Regions from separate parts of the Mycobacterium basiliense genome, predicted to be linked through region 2. Evidence: predicted binding sites of a transcription regulator. Region 2 holds the regulator's gene; the other holds the start of a gene.
The links. The regulator HspR, encoded in region 2, represses chaperone genes until heat shock. The targets are predictions, from matches to a motif close to ANNTGAGTNNNNNNNACTCANNT.
Positions count from the first base shown of each region.

Region 1: the regulator HspR is predicted to act here: its motif matches at 2,513-2,535, upstream of lon (endopeptidase La).

Region 1 is NZ_LR130759.1:2,886,387-2,894,679, forward strand. Features, by position in the region: gene MB901379_RS12265 (nitroreductase family deazaflavin-dependent oxidoreductase) at 1-20, opposite strand, end outside; gene lon (endopeptidase La) at 167-2,500, opposite strand; gene MB901379_RS12275 (alpha-hydroxy acid oxidase) at 2,617-3,852, opposite strand; partial or broken gene MB901379_RS12280 (DUF1810 domain-containing protein) at 3,913-4,350, shown strand; gene MB901379_RS12285 (alpha-amylase family protein) at 4,347-5,654, opposite strand; gene MB901379_RS12290 (alkyl hydroperoxide reductase) at 5,665-6,201, opposite strand; gene MB901379_RS12295 (peroxiredoxin) at 6,235-6,822, opposite strand; gene MB901379_RS12300 (hydrogen peroxide-inducible genes activator) at 6,934-7,869, shown strand; gene MB901379_RS12305 (EthD domain-containing protein) at 7,918-8,293, shown strand, end outside.
Region 2 is NZ_LR130759.1:578,984-587,276, forward strand. Features, by position in the region: gene MB901379_RS02560 (nucleotidyltransferase family protein) at 1-23, shown strand, start outside; gene MB901379_RS02565 (PE family protein) at 57-431, opposite strand; gene MB901379_RS02570 (amino acid permease) at 649-2,106, opposite strand; gene dnaK (molecular chaperone DnaK) at 2,509-4,386, shown strand; gene grpE (nucleotide exchange factor GrpE) at 4,383-5,048, shown strand; gene dnaJ (molecular chaperone DnaJ) at 5,106-6,293, shown strand; gene MB901379_RS02590 (heat shock protein transcriptional repressor HspR) at 6,294-6,680, shown strand; gene MB901379_RS02595 (PPE family protein) at 6,721-8,293, opposite strand, start outside.

The DNA.
Region 1 (8,293 bases), 2.3 Mb from region 2:
AGATCTCGCAAATCGGTCATGGATCCGATTCTGCAGTATCGCGCACAGCCGCCCTAGCCAGGCAAGGCGAGACTTGTGTGGGCTTTCGCGCCACACACCGGACGTGGCCCGATAGCCGGGCAGTCTTACGCGCAAGCCCGGCGAGAGACGGGGCCAGCCCGGGAAGTCAGGCCGCGACCGTCGCGGTGTCGGCCGTTGCGGCTAGCGCCTGCATCACGATCTCGGCGACGTCGGTCATCGGTTTTACGGTGAGCATGTCAAGGACTTCGGCGGGCACGTCGTCCAGGTCCGGTTCGTTGCGTGCCGGGATGAAGACCGTCGACAATCCGGCGCGTTGGGCAGCCAACAGCTTTTGCTTGACCCCGCCAATCGGCAACACCCGGCCATTCAGCGTGACCTCACCGGTCATCCCGACGTCGGACCGGACTTGACGCCCGGTCGCCATCGAGACCAACGCGGTCACCATGGTGACGCCGGCGGACGGGCCGTCTTTAGGTACCGCCCCGGCGGGTACATGCACGTGAATCCGCCGGTCCAGCGTTGTGGGGTCCACGCCCAACTGCTCGGCGTGGGAACGCACGTAGGACAGCGCGATCTGTGCCGACTCCTTCATCACCTCACCCAACTGTCCGGTCAACTGCAGACCGGCCTCGCCGTCGGTGGCTCCCGCTTCGATATACAGCACATCGCCGCCCAGACCCGTTACGGCCAGGCCGGTGGCCACCCCCGGCACCGCGGTGCGTTCGGCCGACTCGGGCGTGAACCGCGGCTGGCCCAGGTAGCCGACCAGATCCGGCTCGTCGATGGTCTTCGGTTGCGGATCGTCGACCAGCCTGGTGGCGATCTTGCGCAGCGCCTTGGCCAGCAGCCGTTCGAACTGCCGCACGCCCGGTTCGCGGGTGTAATCGGCGGCGATCTTGCGCAAGGCCGCGTCGGTGAGGGTGACCTCCTCGACGGTGAGCGCGGCGCGCTCCCGCTGCCGGGGCAGTAGATAGTCGCGAGCGATGGCAACCTTGTCGTCCTCGGTGTACCCGTCGATCTGCACCAGTTCCATCCGGTCCAGCAGCGCCGACGGGATGCTCTCAATCACGTTGGCAGTGGCCAGGAACATCACGTCGGAAAGGTCCAGTTCCAAATCGAGGTAGTGGTCGCGGAACGTGTGGTTCTGCGCCGGGTCCAACACCTCGAGCAGTGCGGCACTCGGGTCGCCGCGATAATCGGAACCGACTTTGTCGATTTCATCGAGCAGCACAACAGGGTTCATTGATCCGGCCTCGCCGATGGCTCGCACGATGCGGCCAGGCAGGGCGCCCACGTAGGTGCGCCGATGGCCACGGATCTCGGCCTCGTCACGCACTCCGCCCAACGCGACGCGCACGAACCTGCGGCCCAACGCCCTGGCCACGCTCTCACCGAGCGATGTCTTGCCGACACCGGGCGGGCCTGCTAGCAGCATCACGGCGCCCGATCCTCGACCACCAACCACCTGCAAACCCCGCTGGGCGCGGCGGGTGCGTACCGCCAGGTACTCCACGATCCGGTCCTTGACGTCGTCGAGCCCATGGTGGTCGTCGTCCAGGATCTCGCGGGTCGCGGCCAAATCCGTGGAATCGTCGGTTCGGACGTTCCACGGCAGCTCGAGGACGGTGTCCAACCAGGTCCGAATCCAGCCGCTTTCCGGGCTTTGCTCACCGGCGCGCTCCAGCTTGCTGACCTCCCGCAGCGCGGCCGTGTGGACGTTGTCGGGTAGATCGGCGGCCGCTACGCGAGCCCGGTAATCCTCGGAAGCGCTTGCGCCGTCGTCCGTTTCGCCCAACTCTTTGCGGATCGCGGCTAGCTGTTGACGCAACAGGAACTCCTTTTGCGTCTTCTCCATGCCGGTTCGCACATCCTCGGCGATCTTGTCGTTGACCTCGACTTCGGCCAGATGATCGCTGGTCCAGTCGATTAGCAATCGCAGCCGCTCGGCGACGTCGGCGGTCTCCAGTAGTTGGCGCTTCTGCACATCGGTCAGATAGGACGCGTAGCCGGAGGTGTCAGCCAACGCGGACGGATCAATCAGGCCGTTGATGTAGTCGACGATCTGCCAGGCCTCACGCCGCTGCAGCATGGCCAGCAACAACTTTTTGTACTCGGCGGCCAGTGTCTTTACCTGGTCGCTGGCCGCCATCTGTGGGGGCTCGGCAACCGCGGTCACCTCCACCCATAACGCCGCACCGGGTCCACTGGTTCCGGCCCCGATCTGCGCCCTGCGTTCACCCCGCACGACGACGGCTGCTCCGCCGCCAGGGATCTGCCCAACCTGCAGGATCGTGGCCAACACCCCGTAGGTGGGGTAGCGGTCCTCGAGCCTGGGGGCAATCAGCAGCTCGCCCGATTCGCTGGCCCGGGCCGCGTCGGTCGCCGCCTGCGCCGTGTCGTCGAGCGCGATCGGGACCACCATCCCGGGCAGCACGATGGTCTCGGTGAACAACACCGGCACTGATATGGCTTGGGCCATCATTCCTCCAATAGCTAAGTCTATTGCGCTTAACTCAGCTCTCGGCCGGTTTGTTCCCGGGGTCAGGCAGGCGTGTTACCGCTCACGCTTCGACGAAGACGCCGGAGCCATGACGGTCAAGGCATCGGGCCGAGTCTTCGCAGTTGCGTCACGTGCTTGGGCGAGAGTTCTTCCAGGCAGCTCACGCCCAGCAGCCGCATGGTACGGGTCACTCCGGTTGCCAGGATTTCGATTGCCCGCCTGACTCCGGCCTCGCCGCCGGCCATCAGGCCGTACAGATAGGCCCGCCCGACCAACGTGCACCGCGCACCCAAAGCGACCGCGGCCACAATATCGGCGCCCGACATGATGCCGGTATCCAGCAGGATCTCGGTGTCGTTGCCGAGTTCGCGGGCGACGGACGGCAACAAGTGAAATGGCACCGGTGCGCGATCGAGTTGGCGGCCACCGTGATTGGACAACACAACACCGTCGACACCGCGCTCCACCACCGCCCGCGCGTCGTCGAACGTTTGAATTCCCTTGACCACCAGCTTGCCCGGCCATTGGGATTTGATCCAGACCAGATCATCAAAGGTGACGCTGGGATCGAACATGGTGTTCAGGTACTCGCCGACCGTACCCGACCAGCGATCCAACGACGCGAAAGCCAGCGGCTCGGTGGTCAACAGGTCGAACCACCAGTGCGGATGTGGCAGCGCATCGAGCACGGTTCGCAGCCTCAGCGCCGGCGGGATGGACATTCCATTGCGGACATCGCGCAGCCGTGCGCCGGCAACCGGAACGTCAACGGTGACGAGCATGGTGTCAAATCCCGCGTCGGCCGCTCGTTTGACCAACGCCATCGACCGGTCGCGGTCACGCCACATGTACAGCTGGAACCACTTGCGTCCCTGCGGAACCGCCGTTGTCAGCTCTTCGATGGCGCACGTCGCCAGGGTAGACAGGGAGAACGGGATGCCAGCGGCGGCGGCCGCGCGCGCGCCGGCGATCTCGCCTTCGGTCTGCATCAACCTGGTGAACCCGGTAGGCGCGATGCCAAACGGCATGGCGACCGGTTGGCCGAGAACATTCCAGCCGGTCGACACGTGCGTGACGTCACGCAGGATGGTCGGGTGGAATTCGATGTCCCGAAATGCCTGCCGGGCACGCTCGATCGACAGCTCGTCCTCGGCGGCGCCGTCGGTGTAGTCAAATGCCGCCTTTGGGGTGCGCCGCCTGGCGATGCGGCGCAAATCTTCGATGGTCAGCGCGGCATCCAGGCGGCGCTTGATCCGATCGAATTGGGGCCTCTTGAACTGGATTAGCGGTGCCAGCTCACGGATCCTCGGCACCCTTCGCTTGATCGCCATCACCGTGCGCTCCAACCCATACTCACCTGCGCCATTTAACCAGTGTGCAAACGTGGTCCCGTGGAATCGGTGGGCGACCCGTTTGACCTAACGCGTTTCGTGGATGCGCAGGCGCCGATGTACCGCGACGTTGTCGCTGAGCGGCGGGGTGGGCGAAAGGTCAGCCATTGGATGTGGATCATCTTTCCGCAACTGCGCGGCCTGGGTCGGAGCCCTATGGCGGTCCGATACGATATCGCATCGATCGAGGAGACCCGCGTCTAGCTGGACCATGACCTGCTCGGACCACGCCAACGGGAGTGCACTGCGCTGGTCAACCGCATGCAAGATCGCTCGATTGAGCAAATCTTCGGTTGGCCCGATGTTCTCAAGCTGCGCTTGTCAATGACGCTGTTTTCCTGCGCCACCGAGACCAACGAGGACTTCCACACGTCGTTGGCCCGCTACTACGGGGGGGGCAAACAGGATCCGGTGACGCTGGCACTCCTGAGCAGTTAGACGGCTTGCAGAATCCGCCAGCCGTGTCCCTCGACGACCAGCTCATCGACGACCTCCCGCGGTGGCGCCGACGATCCGGCCACCACTTCGGCTTTCGCGACACCCACCTCCGATAGCACCAGGTGCAGCGGCGCCCGGTCGACATTGAGCACCACCAGCAGCGCGTCATCACCGCAGCACGTCTGGTAGACGTAGTGCCGGTTCTCCAAGCGCAGCGCGGTCGTGGATGCCGCAACCAGCCAGGGATGACGCCGGCGCAGCCCAACCAAATACCGGTGCAAATCCCACACCCACGCCCCGGCCTCGTCCAACTGCGTTGGGGGAGTGCCGAACTCCGGACGCACCGCATCGTCTCCACCGAAACGTTCTTCCTTGATTCCGCACCAGCCGAACTCGTCGCCGGCGTACACACTGGGAATACCACCGACCGTCAGCAGGATCACCAGCGCGTGCGCCAGGTGATCGGGGTGCTGTAGGCGGCTGGCGATCCGGGTGACGTCGTGATTACCGATGAAGGTCAGCGGCGAAAAGCTGGCCAGAAACTCGTTGTGTCGCTGCAGCGCCCAGTCCAGCTCAAAAAAGTTGCCGTCGTTGAGGCTGCTCCAGATTGCCTTCCAGAGCTCGTATTGGGTGGCCGAGTCGAATTCAGCATCTCGAACTGTGGCCGCATAATCACCGTGAATGAGTTCACCGACGAACCAGGCATCCGGGTGCCGGCGTCTAACCCTGGGCAAGGTCGCAGCCCAGAATTGTTGCGGTACAGCATAAGCCGCATCCAGACGCCAACCGTCGGCACCGCGTTGCAGCCAGTGGGTCATCACATCGACGACGTAGTCGGCGACTTCGGCATTGGCGTGGTTGAGGGCGATCAGCTCCGCATGGCCTTCGAAAGTTCGGAAGTGACCCGGACGCCCACGAAACCAGCGAGCGCACGCATTGTCGTCAGCCGCCTGCCGGTAGCCGGGAAAGTCCACACCGACGTGATTGAACACGCCGTCGAGCAGCACGCGCATGCCCCGATGCTTTGCCTCGCCGATGAGGTAGTCGAAATCAGCGTCGTCACCCAGCCGAGGATCGATGCTGAAGTGGTCGGTGGTGTCGTAGCCGTGGGTGCGCGATTGAAAGATCGGGCCCAGGGCAATCCCCGAGGCGCCCAATTCGATGGCATGGTCGAACCAGCCGACGAGGCGTCGTAGCCGGTGCTCTCCCGGATCAGGTGGCTGATCTCCGGGAAAGGCACCGACGAAGCCCAGGGGATAGACCTGCCACCAGATCGCGTCCTGCACCCAACCGGGCTTGCTCACGACCCAAGTATCACCCGACGGGAGCCAGGGTCTGGGCGACCGTGATGGCCTGAGCCACGCCGGTAACGATTGCCGCAGCTTTTAGCGCCTCCAAGATCGCTTCCCGTTCAACGCCAGCCTCACGCAGCGTGTGCTCATGGGCGACGACGCAATGAGAGCACCCGTTGATCGACGACACCGCGAACGACCAAAGCTCGAAATTCGCTTTGTCCACACCCGGATTGCCAATGATGTTCATGCGTAGCCCGGCGCGCAGATCGTCGTACTGGCCTTGGAGGAACCCTCGGCCACGGTAGAACACGTTGTTCATGCCCATGATCGACGCGGCTCCCAGCGCCGCATGATAGGCCTCGGCAGACAGATTGTCCGCCGCCTCCGCGCCGATCTCGCCGAGGACTCGCTCATTGCGCGTCGCCGCGGCACTCGCCAGCAGGGTTCCCCACAGCTGCTCGTCGTTCAGCACCGCACTGCGAGTGATCGACCCCAGGTTGAGCTTGAGGTCCTTGGCGTACTCAGGCAACGCTGCCTTGAGATTCTCCACGCTCATGTGTTCTCCAATCCGCTCCCAGTCAGGACCCAATTAGGCCGAAGCTTTGAGCAGCTCACCGGCGTCCAGCGTCGGGTCGCCCTTGCGCCAGTTGCAGGCACACAGCTCGTCGGATTGCAGTGCGTCCAGAACCCGCAACACCTCTTCGACGTTGCGGCCAACGGAGCCGGCAGTCACCGAAACGAATTGGATCTCGTTGTTGGGGTCGATGAGGAAGGTCGCCCGGTCGGCAACGCCGTCTTCGTTGAGCACTCCGGTGGCTAGGCACAGTTCCCGCTTGATGTCGGACAGCATCGGGAACGGCAACTTTTTCAGGTCGTCATGCTGTGCGCGCCAATTGAAGTGCACGAACTCGCTGTCGATCGAGACACCCAAAACCTGAGCATCACGGTCCTCGAACTCGTCGTTGAGCTTGCCGAACGCGGCGATCTCGGTCGGGCACACAAAGGTGAAGTCCTTCGGCCAGAAAAACACCACCCGCCACTTGCCGGCGTGGTCTTCGTCGGTGACGGTGGTGAAGTAGTCGCCGGGCTGCTTGGCGTCAACCTTGGACAGGTCACCGGCAATCAGCGCGGTGAGCTGGTAGGTGGGGAACTGGTCGCCGATGGTCAACAAGGGCATGTCACTCCTTTGTCCGGAATTATCTGGAATTACTCAAGATTAGTGTTCGGTCCCATGTTGCCGCGGATTCGCTCTGCAGTAAAGGTGATATATCCCACTAGACTAATCGGAATGACCGATAAGATTTATCAGCCCACCCTCGCTGGACTCCGAGCGTTCGTCGCAGTCGGTGAGAAGCACCATTTCGGTGCTGCAGCAACCGCTCTCGGCGTGAGCCAGTCGACGTTGTCGCAAGCCTTGTCCGGGCTGGAGTCCGGCCTTGAGGTCCATCTCGTCGAGCGATCGACGCGCCGGGTCTTCTTGACGGCTGAAGGCGCGCAACTGCTGCCCCTGGCGCAGACCGCGATCGAAGCGGTGGAGGCGTTCACCACCGCGGCCGCTGGGGGTTCCGATCCGCTGCACGGCACTATCCGACTGGGCATGATCCCGACCGTCGCCCCCTATGTGCTTCCGCCGGTATTGGCGGGCCTGACCCGCCGACTGCCCTCCCTTACCGTCCAGGTCATCGAAGACCAGACCGAGCGCCTACTGGCGGTCTTGCGGGACGGCTCGTTGGATGCGGCGTTGATCGCCTTGCCCGCTGATTGCGGCGGCATCACCGAAATACCCATCTATGACGAAGATTTCGTTCTGGCCCTACCCCCCGGACACCCGCTGTGGGGAAAGCGTCGGGTATCTGCCGCGGCACTGTCGGAGCTGCCGTTGCTGCTGCTGGATGAAGGCCATTGCCTGCGCGATCAAGCCCTGGAGGTCTGCCACACGGCCGGTGTCCAGGCCGAATTGGCGGACACCCGGGCGGCTTCATTGGCTACCGCCGTCCAATGCGTCGCTGGCGGATTGGGCGCGACGCTGATCCCGGAAAGCGCAGTACCCGTCGAGGCCACCCGCAGTGGCATCGGACTTGCCTACTTTGCCCCTCCGCGCCCTGGACGAAGGATCGGCCTGGTGTTTCGCTCATCAAGTGGCCGTGACGAAGCGTATCGGGGCCTCGCCGGAATCATCGGCGAATTGATCGGCAGCCAACAACCGGTACGGCTGGTCAACTAGGGCTGCGCTGCACGCCGGGGCGGCCGGCGACGAAGGTAAGTTCGGCCTATGGAGAAGGTGATCGTCGTCCTCATGCGCGCCGAGCCGGACGACGATTGGTGTGCCCGCCAGCGAGGCCCGGTCGCCGACGCACTCTTGGATCTGGGTGTTTCGGGGCTTTCGGTGAATGTCCGCGATAGCTTCGTGCGCCACTCGTTGATGACCCTGACCACTCTGAGCCCGCCGGTCGCCGCGGTCATGAGCGTGTGGACGCAGCAATGCTACGGCGACCAGATGTCCGAGGCACTGCGCCTGCTTGGACAGGAATGCGAATGCCTGGGCGCCTATCTGGTGACGGAATCGGTGCCGATGACCCCGCCAGAGTCCGAACTCGGTTGCCGCACACCGGGGTTAGCCAATATCGCGCTCCTGCGCAGACCTCCCG
Region 2 (8,293 bases):
TCGACATCGACGAACCATCGTGAAGCGCCGCGCGCTCCCGTGGCGCGGGGTTATCGTTAGCCGCCGCCAGCGGGGCTGGTGTGGTTCGGGTCCGGCCCGGGGCTCTGCAGAGACGCTCGCTGCGCTTGCCGTGCCGCCAGGAGGGCGTAAAACTCGGCCTCAGCGGATTGATACTGCTCCGACGCGAACCTTATGGCCTGCACGAACGAGCTGTGAAACCCCGCCGCTTGCACGCTGAGCGCCTGGTAGGCCCGAGCGCACTCGGAAAACAATGACGCGATGCCCGCCGACACCTCATCTTCAGCGGCCGCAACCACGCTGGTGATCGCGGGCACCGCCGCCGCATTGGCCGCGCCCAGCGCCGAGCCGATGTGCTCCACCCTTGTTGCACCCGCGGCTAGCAGCTCCGGTGTCACAACCACAAACGCCATGATGACCTCGAAGGTTCCGGTCTTCAGAAAATCCGGCGAACTAACGCTATGCCGCCCGTCAGCCGACGGCGCTGCGGATTTGGCGAGTTCTTGCCAATATCAAATGTTTTCCCATGGTGTGCCGGTCGAGTGTCATCCCCATATTCGTCGGCGGGTGGGGCGGTTCCGGGCACACCCCGATGGCCCGAAACCCCGGCAAGACAACCGCGCTAAGGCGCTACTGGGGTTGCTGGGTCGGCTGGGTTGGCGGTCTTGCCACGGCGCGCTGTGCGGTGGCCAGCACGCGGTGGCGAACCAGATACCAGCCACCGATGAGGGCCGGGATACCGACCAGCATCGCGGCGAGCAACCACCGGCCGTAGGTCTCGTCGATCAGCATCAGAATCAGTACGCCCGCCAGAAACAACAGCGTGGCCCACCCGCTGTACGGTGACAGCGGCATTCGGAACTTTGGCCGTTCCAGCAGCCCGGCGCTGGTCAAGCGATGAAACTTCAACTGGCATGCCACGATCGTCGCCCAGGCCACGATGACTCCCGTCGCGGCGATGTGCAGCACGATTTCGAACGCCTGACTCGGTTTGATGGCGTTGAGCACGATGCCGAACATGCCGATCCCGGCGGTGAGCAGGATCCCGCCGAACGGCACACCGTTTTTAGACAGCGGCGCGGTGAATTTCGGGCCACTGCCGTTGATGGCCATCGAACGCAGGATCCTTCCGGTGGAATACAGTCCGGCGTTCAGGCTGGACAGTGCCGCGGTGAGCACCACCACGTTCATCAGGTCGCCGCCCCCGGAGAATCCGACCTTGGAAAAGAACGTCACGAACGGGCTGACATGGTCGCGGTAGGCGGTGTAGGGCAGCAGCAGGGCCAACAGAACCGTCGACCCGATGTAGAACAGGGCGATCCGGAACACCACGGAGTTGATGGCCCGCGGCATGATCTTCTCCGGTTCGGTCGCTTCCCCAGCGGCGATGCCGACGAGCTCGATGGCGGCGTAAGCGAACACCACCCCCGAGGTGACCAGCACGAGCGGCAGCAGTCCGGTCGGCAAGAGGCCGCCGTGGCTGCTCCACAGCGACGGGCCGGTCTGCTGGCCGTCGATGTGGTAGCGCCCGGCCAAGAAAACCGTTCCGACGACCAGAAAGGTCACCAGCGCGACCACCTTGACCAACGCGGCCCAGAATTCCAGCTCGCCGAACAACTTGACCGAGATCAAATTCATCGCCAACACCACCACCAGCGCGATCAACGCGAGCGTCCATTGTGGGATGAATTGGAAAGCTTTCCAGTAGTGGCAGTAGTGCGCGATCGCGGTGGTGTCGACGATTCCGGTCATCGCCCAGTTCAGGAAATACATCCAACCCGCTGCGAAAGCCACTTTCTCGCCGAAGAATTCGCGGGCATAGGAGACGAACGACCCCGACGACGGGCGATGCAGGACAAGTTCACCCAACGCGCGCAGGATCAAGAAAACGAAGAATCCGCAGACTCCGTAGATCAGGAACAACCCCGGTCCGGCCGACGCAAGCCGGCCGCCGGCACCCAGGAAAAGGCCGGTCCCGATCGCGCCGCCGAGCGCGATCATCTGCAATTGTCGGTTATTGAGCGATTTGTGATAGCCCGAGTCTTCGCGGGTAAGTCTCTCGGTGGCGGCGTCGTCTAGCGGTGGCATTGAGCTCCTGCTGGCATCGGCTTCCCTGGAACGCCGCGATGCGGGCACGCCGGAGGGATGGACTGGCTGACAGGTTAGCGCACGGTTGTGCCACCGGCCGGTTGTTAACCAACCCGGAACAATCCGGGGAGGAGGTCGCCGTAAATCGCGGGCAACAAGCGGTGCGTGAGGCGGCAATAACCGCGCGTCGGCACGGTGGGACCCACGAGCCAGACCGGCTAGGCCGCCATCTCTTACCGACCCGGGAACAAGTTGCCGACGGCCGCCGTTACCATGTTCGAACAAGTTGAGTGCACTAGACTCAAGGCTAAGTTGACAGCGTGGTGCTATCAGAGGCAGGCTTGAGCGGGGTTCACTCAGCATAGTGACGTAAGAAGCTCTACCTACTCAGGAGGATTCACCATGGCTCGTGCGGTCGGTATCGACCTCGGGACCACCAACTCCGTCGTCGCAGTTCTCGAAGGTGGCGACCCGGTTGTTGTCGCCAACTCGGAGGGCTCCCGCACCACTCCGTCGGTCGTCGCGTTCGCGCGCAACGGCGAAGTGCTGGTCGGTCAGCCCGCCAAGAACCAGGCGGTGACCAACGTCGACCGCACCATTCGTTCGGTCAAACGGCACATGGGCAGCGACTGGTCGATCGAGATCGACGACAAAAAATACACGGCTCCAGAAATCAGCGCTCGCGTCTTGATGAAGCTGAAGCGCGACGCCGAGGCCTACCTCGGTGAGGACATCACCGACGCGGTGATCACCGTGCCCGCCTACTTCAATGACGCCCAGCGTCAGGCCACCAAGGATGCCGGCCAGATCGCCGGCATGAACGTGCTGCGGATCGTCAACGAGCCGACCGCGGCCGCGCTGGCCTACGGCCTGGACAAGGGTGAGAAAGAACAGACCATCTTGGTCTTCGACCTCGGCGGCGGCACCTTCGACGTATCTCTGCTCGAGATCGGCGAGGGAGTGGTTGAGGTGCGTGCCACCTCGGGTGACAACCACCTCGGCGGCGACGACTGGGACGACCGCGTCGTCGACTGGCTGGTCGACAAGTTCAAGGCCAGCAGCGGCATCGACCTCACCAAGGACAAGATGGCCATGCAGCGGCTTCGCGAAGCCGCCGAGAAGGCCAAGATCGAGCTGAGCTCGAGCCAGAGCACCTCGATCAACCTCCCCTACATCACCGTCGACGCCGACAAGAACCCGTTGTTCCTCGACGAGCAACTGACTCGCGCGGAGTTCCAGCGCATCACGCAGGACCTGCTCGACCGCACCCGCAAGCCATTCCAGTCGGTCATCGCCGACACCGGCATCTCGGTGTCGCAGATCGACCACGTCGTGCTGGTGGGCGGTTCGACCCGGATGCCCGCGGTCACCGAGCTGGTCAAAGAACTCACCGGAGGCAAGGAGCCCAACAAGGGCGTCAACCCTGACGAGGTTGTCGCCGTGGGCGCCGCGCTGCAGGCCGGTGTGCTCAAGGGCGAAGTCAAAGACGTTCTGTTGCTTGACGTTACGCCGCTGAGCCTGGGTATTGAGACCAAGGGCGGCGTGATGACCAAGCTGATCGAGCGCAACACCACCATCCCGACCAAGCGGTCGGAGACCTTCACCACTGCCGACGACAACCAGCCGTCGGTGCAGATTCAGGTGTATCAGGGTGAGCGCGAGATCGCGTCGCACAATAAGCTGCTCGGCTCCTTCGAGCTGACCGGTATCCCGCCGGCGCCGCGGGGCGTGCCGCAGATCGAGGTCACATTCGACATCGACGCCAACGGCATCGTGCACGTCACGGCCAAGGACAAGGGCACTGGCAAAGAGAACACCATCCGGATCCAGGAAGGCTCGGGCCTGTCCAAGGAAGAGATCGACCGGATGATCAAGGACGCCGAAGCGCACGCCGAGGAGGACCGCAACCGTCGCGAAGAGGCCGACGTGCGCAACCAGGCCGAGACGCTGGTCTACCAGACGGAGAAGTTTGTCAAAGAACAGCGCGAGGCCGAGGGCGGCTCCAAGGTGCCCGAGGACACCTTGAACAAAGTGGACGCCGCTGTCAGCGAAGCGAAGTCGGCGCTTGGCGGAACGGATATTGCCGCGATCAAGTCGGCGATGGAGAAGCTCGGCCAGGAGTCCCAGGCGCTGGGCCAGGCGATCTATGAGGCCACCCAGGCTGACGCCCAGGCCGCGTCGGCGGCCGCCGGTGCCGCCGCGCCGGGCGGCGCTCAGGCCGGTGCCGACGACGATGTGGTGGACGCGGAGGTAGTCGACGACGACCAGGGTGCAAAGTGACCAACGGAAATCCGCAAACCGAAGGCAATCCGCAGGAGCAAGTCACCGTTACCGACAACCGACGGATCGATCCTGAGACGGGTGAAGTCCGGCACGTCCCTCCCGGCGATACGCCGGGAGGGACGGCGCCCGCGGATGCGGTGAACAAGATCTCCGAGCTAACCGCCGATCTGCAACGTGTTCAGGCCGACTTCGCCAACTACCGAAAGCGGGCGCTGCGTGATCAGCAGGCCGCCGCGGATCGGGCCAAGGCGGGGGTGGTCAGCCAATTGCTGCACGTGGTGGACGATCTGGAACGGGCGCGCAAGCACGGTGATCTGGACTCTGGTCCGCTCAAAGCGGTTGCCGACAAGCTGATGAGCGCGTTGAACGGGCTCGGTCTGACGCCGTTCGGTGCCGAAGGCGAGGATTTCGACCCGGTGCTGCACGAAGCGGTGCAGCACGAGGGCGATGGCGGCGAGGGATCCAAGCCGGTGATCGGCACCGTCATGCGTCAGGGTTACCAGCTCGGTGAGCATGTGCTGCGCAACGCCCTGGTGGCGGTGGTCGACACGGTTGCCGACGCCACCTCTGCGCCGGAGCCCACGGCGGCCTCGGCTGAGGGCGGCGCCGAAAACGGTGGGTCCGACACGGGCGATAACGCCGACGCCCCCGCTGAATAGGGCCCAGAATCAGGACGACAACAAAACATGGACATGAAGGTAAGGAGGTGACGCGGCATGGCCCAGCGTGAATGGGTCGAAAAGGACTTCTATAAGGAGCTGGGCGTCTCCTCCGACGCCACTCCCGAAGAGATCAAGCGGGTGGCTCGCAAGCTACTTGCGGAGAATCATCCCGACCGCAACCCCGGCAACAAGACGGCCGAGGAGCGGTACAAGGCCGTCTCCGAGGCCAAGGAAGTACTCACCGATCCGGCCAAGCGCAAGGAGTACGACGAAACTCGCCGGCTCTTTGCCGGTGGCGGATTCGGCGGCCGGCGGTTTGACGCGGGCGGATTCGGCGGCTTCGGGGGCGCCAGCTACGGCTCAGACGGCGCCGAGTTCAACCTCAACGATCTGTTCGATGCCGCCAGCCGCTCCGGCGGCACCAACATCGGAGATCTGTTCGGCGGCTTGTTCGGGCGCGGCGGCAGCGCCCGTCCGAGCCGGCCACGCCGGGGCAACGACCTCGAGACCGAGACCCAACTGGATTTCGTCGAGGCCGCCAAAGGCGTGGCGATGCCGCTGCGGCTGACCAGCCCGGCGCCGTGCACCAACTGTCACGGCAGTGGAGCGCGGCCGGGCACCAGCCCCAAGGTGTGCCCAAACTGCAATGGCTCCGGTGTGATCAACCGGAACCAGGGCGCATTCGGGTTCTCCGAGCCCTGCACCGACTGCCGGGGCAGCGGTTCGATCATCGAGCACCCCTGTGACGAGTGCAAAGGCACCGGCGTCACCACCCGCACCCGCACCATCAACGTGCGGATTCCGCCAGGTGTTGAGGACGGACAGCGGATCAGGTTGGCCGGACAGGGGGAAGCCGGCCTACGCGGGGCGCCCTCGGGGGATCTGTATGTGACCGTGCACGTGCGGCCGCACAAGATCTTCGGGCGCGACGGTGACGACCTGACCGTGACGGTTCCCGTCAGTTTCACCGAGTTGGCTTTGGGCTCAACGCTTTCGGTGCCGACGTTGGACGGGTCCGTCGGCGTCCGGGTGCCGAAGGGGACCGCCGACGGGCGCATCCTACGGGTGCGTGGACGCGGTGTGCCCAAGCGCAGCGGCGGAAGCGGCGACCTTCTGGTCACCGTCAAGGTGGCAGTCCCGCCGAATCTGGAAGGCGCCGCGCAGGAAGCGCTGGAAGCCTATGCAGCGGCCGAGCGGTCCAGTGGATTCAATCCCAGGGCAGGTTGGGCAGGTAACAGCTAAATGGCCAAGAGTCCGCGCGAAGGGGAAACCCGCACCTTTCTGATTTCGGTAGCAGCCGAGCTGGCCGGCATGCACGCGCAAACGCTGCGCACCTACGACCGACTCGGCCTGGTCAGTCCGCGGCGGACCACCGGTGGTGGGCGCCGCTATTCGGAGCGCGACGTCGACCTGCTGCGGCAGGTGCAGCATCTCTCGCAAGACGAGGGGGTCAACCTGGCCGGTATCAAGCGCATCATCGAGCTGACCAATCAGGTCGAGGCGCTGCAGGCGAGGTTGGCGGAAATGGCCGATGAACTCGAGACGATGCGCGCAAAGCAACGCCGTGAGGTGGCGCTGGTGCCCAAGAGCACGGCACTGGTCGTGTGGCAGCCGCGCCGGCCCCGCTGAGCTGCCCCCGGCCTGCTCCGACCCGGGGCGACGGCTCGGTCTAGTTGTTGAAGAAGCCGGAGAGGTTGGACCCGGTGTTGAAGAAGCCCGAGATGTAGGCCGCGGCGTCCTTGACCTTGCTGGTGTTGAACCAGCCCGAGACGGTATTGCCCACGTTCACCAGGCCCGATTGCAGATCGCCGAAGTTGTAGACACCCGAGGTCTGGCTGCTTCCCGAGCCGAAGGGGTCCATGCTGCCGTTCAAGAAACCCGAATCGTAGGCGCCGATGTTCCCTAGCCCCGATGTGAAGCCGGTGCCGGAGTTGAAGAAGCCCGACGAGTCGTTGCTGGTGAAGTTGAAGAAGCCCGGCGCTGGCGCCATGTCGACCGCGATGGCGAGCGGCCCGCCGTCGAGATTGATCGACGTGTTGAGCGCAGGGGGACCCACGGTGAAGTTCTGGCTGGAGCCGGCGATCTGAATGCTGGGGACGTTGATCGGGGGGATATAGAAGGAGTAGGGGAACGGGTAATTGAACTTGATTCCCAAGATCTTGTACGAGTAGCCGTATTTGCCGGAGATGGTGAACGACGAAATATCGAAGCTATGGATCTTTGCGCCGCTGATGTCGAGGCTGATCGGTGTTTGGAAGTTTGCGTAGATGTCGAGGTCCACCGGAACGGTGGGGACGTTGAGCGTGTACACGAAGCCCAGCTGGCCTAGCTCATTGCCACGCAACAAGAAGCCGTTGTTCATGCTGCCGGAGTTGAAACCACCGGTGTTGATGTCGCCGAGGTTGGCAAATCCGGTGTTGGTGTCGCCCACATTGAAGTAGCCGGTGTTGCCGACACCGGTGTTGAAGGAGCCGGTGTTGACGTCGCCGGTATTGAGATTGCCGGTGTTGTAGTTGCCCGCGTTCGCGACGCCGGTGTTGGCGATGCCGGAGTTGAACAGGCCCGTGTTGGCGATGGCCGTATTACCGATGCCGGTGTTGTAGTTGCCGGTGTTCCCGATGCCCCAGTTTCCGGTGCCCGAGTTTCCGATACCGACGTTGCCGGTACCCGAGTTGAACAGGCCGACGTTGTCGGTGCCGCTGTTCAGCGAGTCGAAACCGCGCAGGCCGTCACCGAAGAGCCCGATTCCGATGTTGTTGTTGCCGGTGTTGCCGAAGCCGATGTTGCCGTCACCGGTGTTGCCGATGCCGATGTTGTTGCTGCCGGTGTTGCCGAAGCCGAAGTTGTAGTTGCCGTCGGTCAACGAGGCACCGGAATTGCCGAAGCCGAAGTTGTTGCTGCCCAGGTTCCCGAAGCCGATGTTGTTGCTGCCGATGTTTGCGGCACCGAAGTTGAGGTTGCCGATGTTGGCGCCACCAAGGTTGATGCCGCCGACGTTGGTGGCGCCCAGGTTGAAATCGCCAACGTTGGCGGCGCCAAGGTTCAGGATGCCGAGGTTGGCAAAGCCCAGGTTGAAGGTGGTGCCGCCCGCGGAGTCACGGAACAGGCCGGCGAGGTTGGTGCCCGCATTTCCGACGCCCGAGAGATAGGCCGCCGTAGCGGTGTCCAGCCCGCTCGTGTTGAACAGGCCCGAAACGCTGTTGCCGTAGTTCGCTAGGCCGGATTGGACCGCGCCCAGGTTT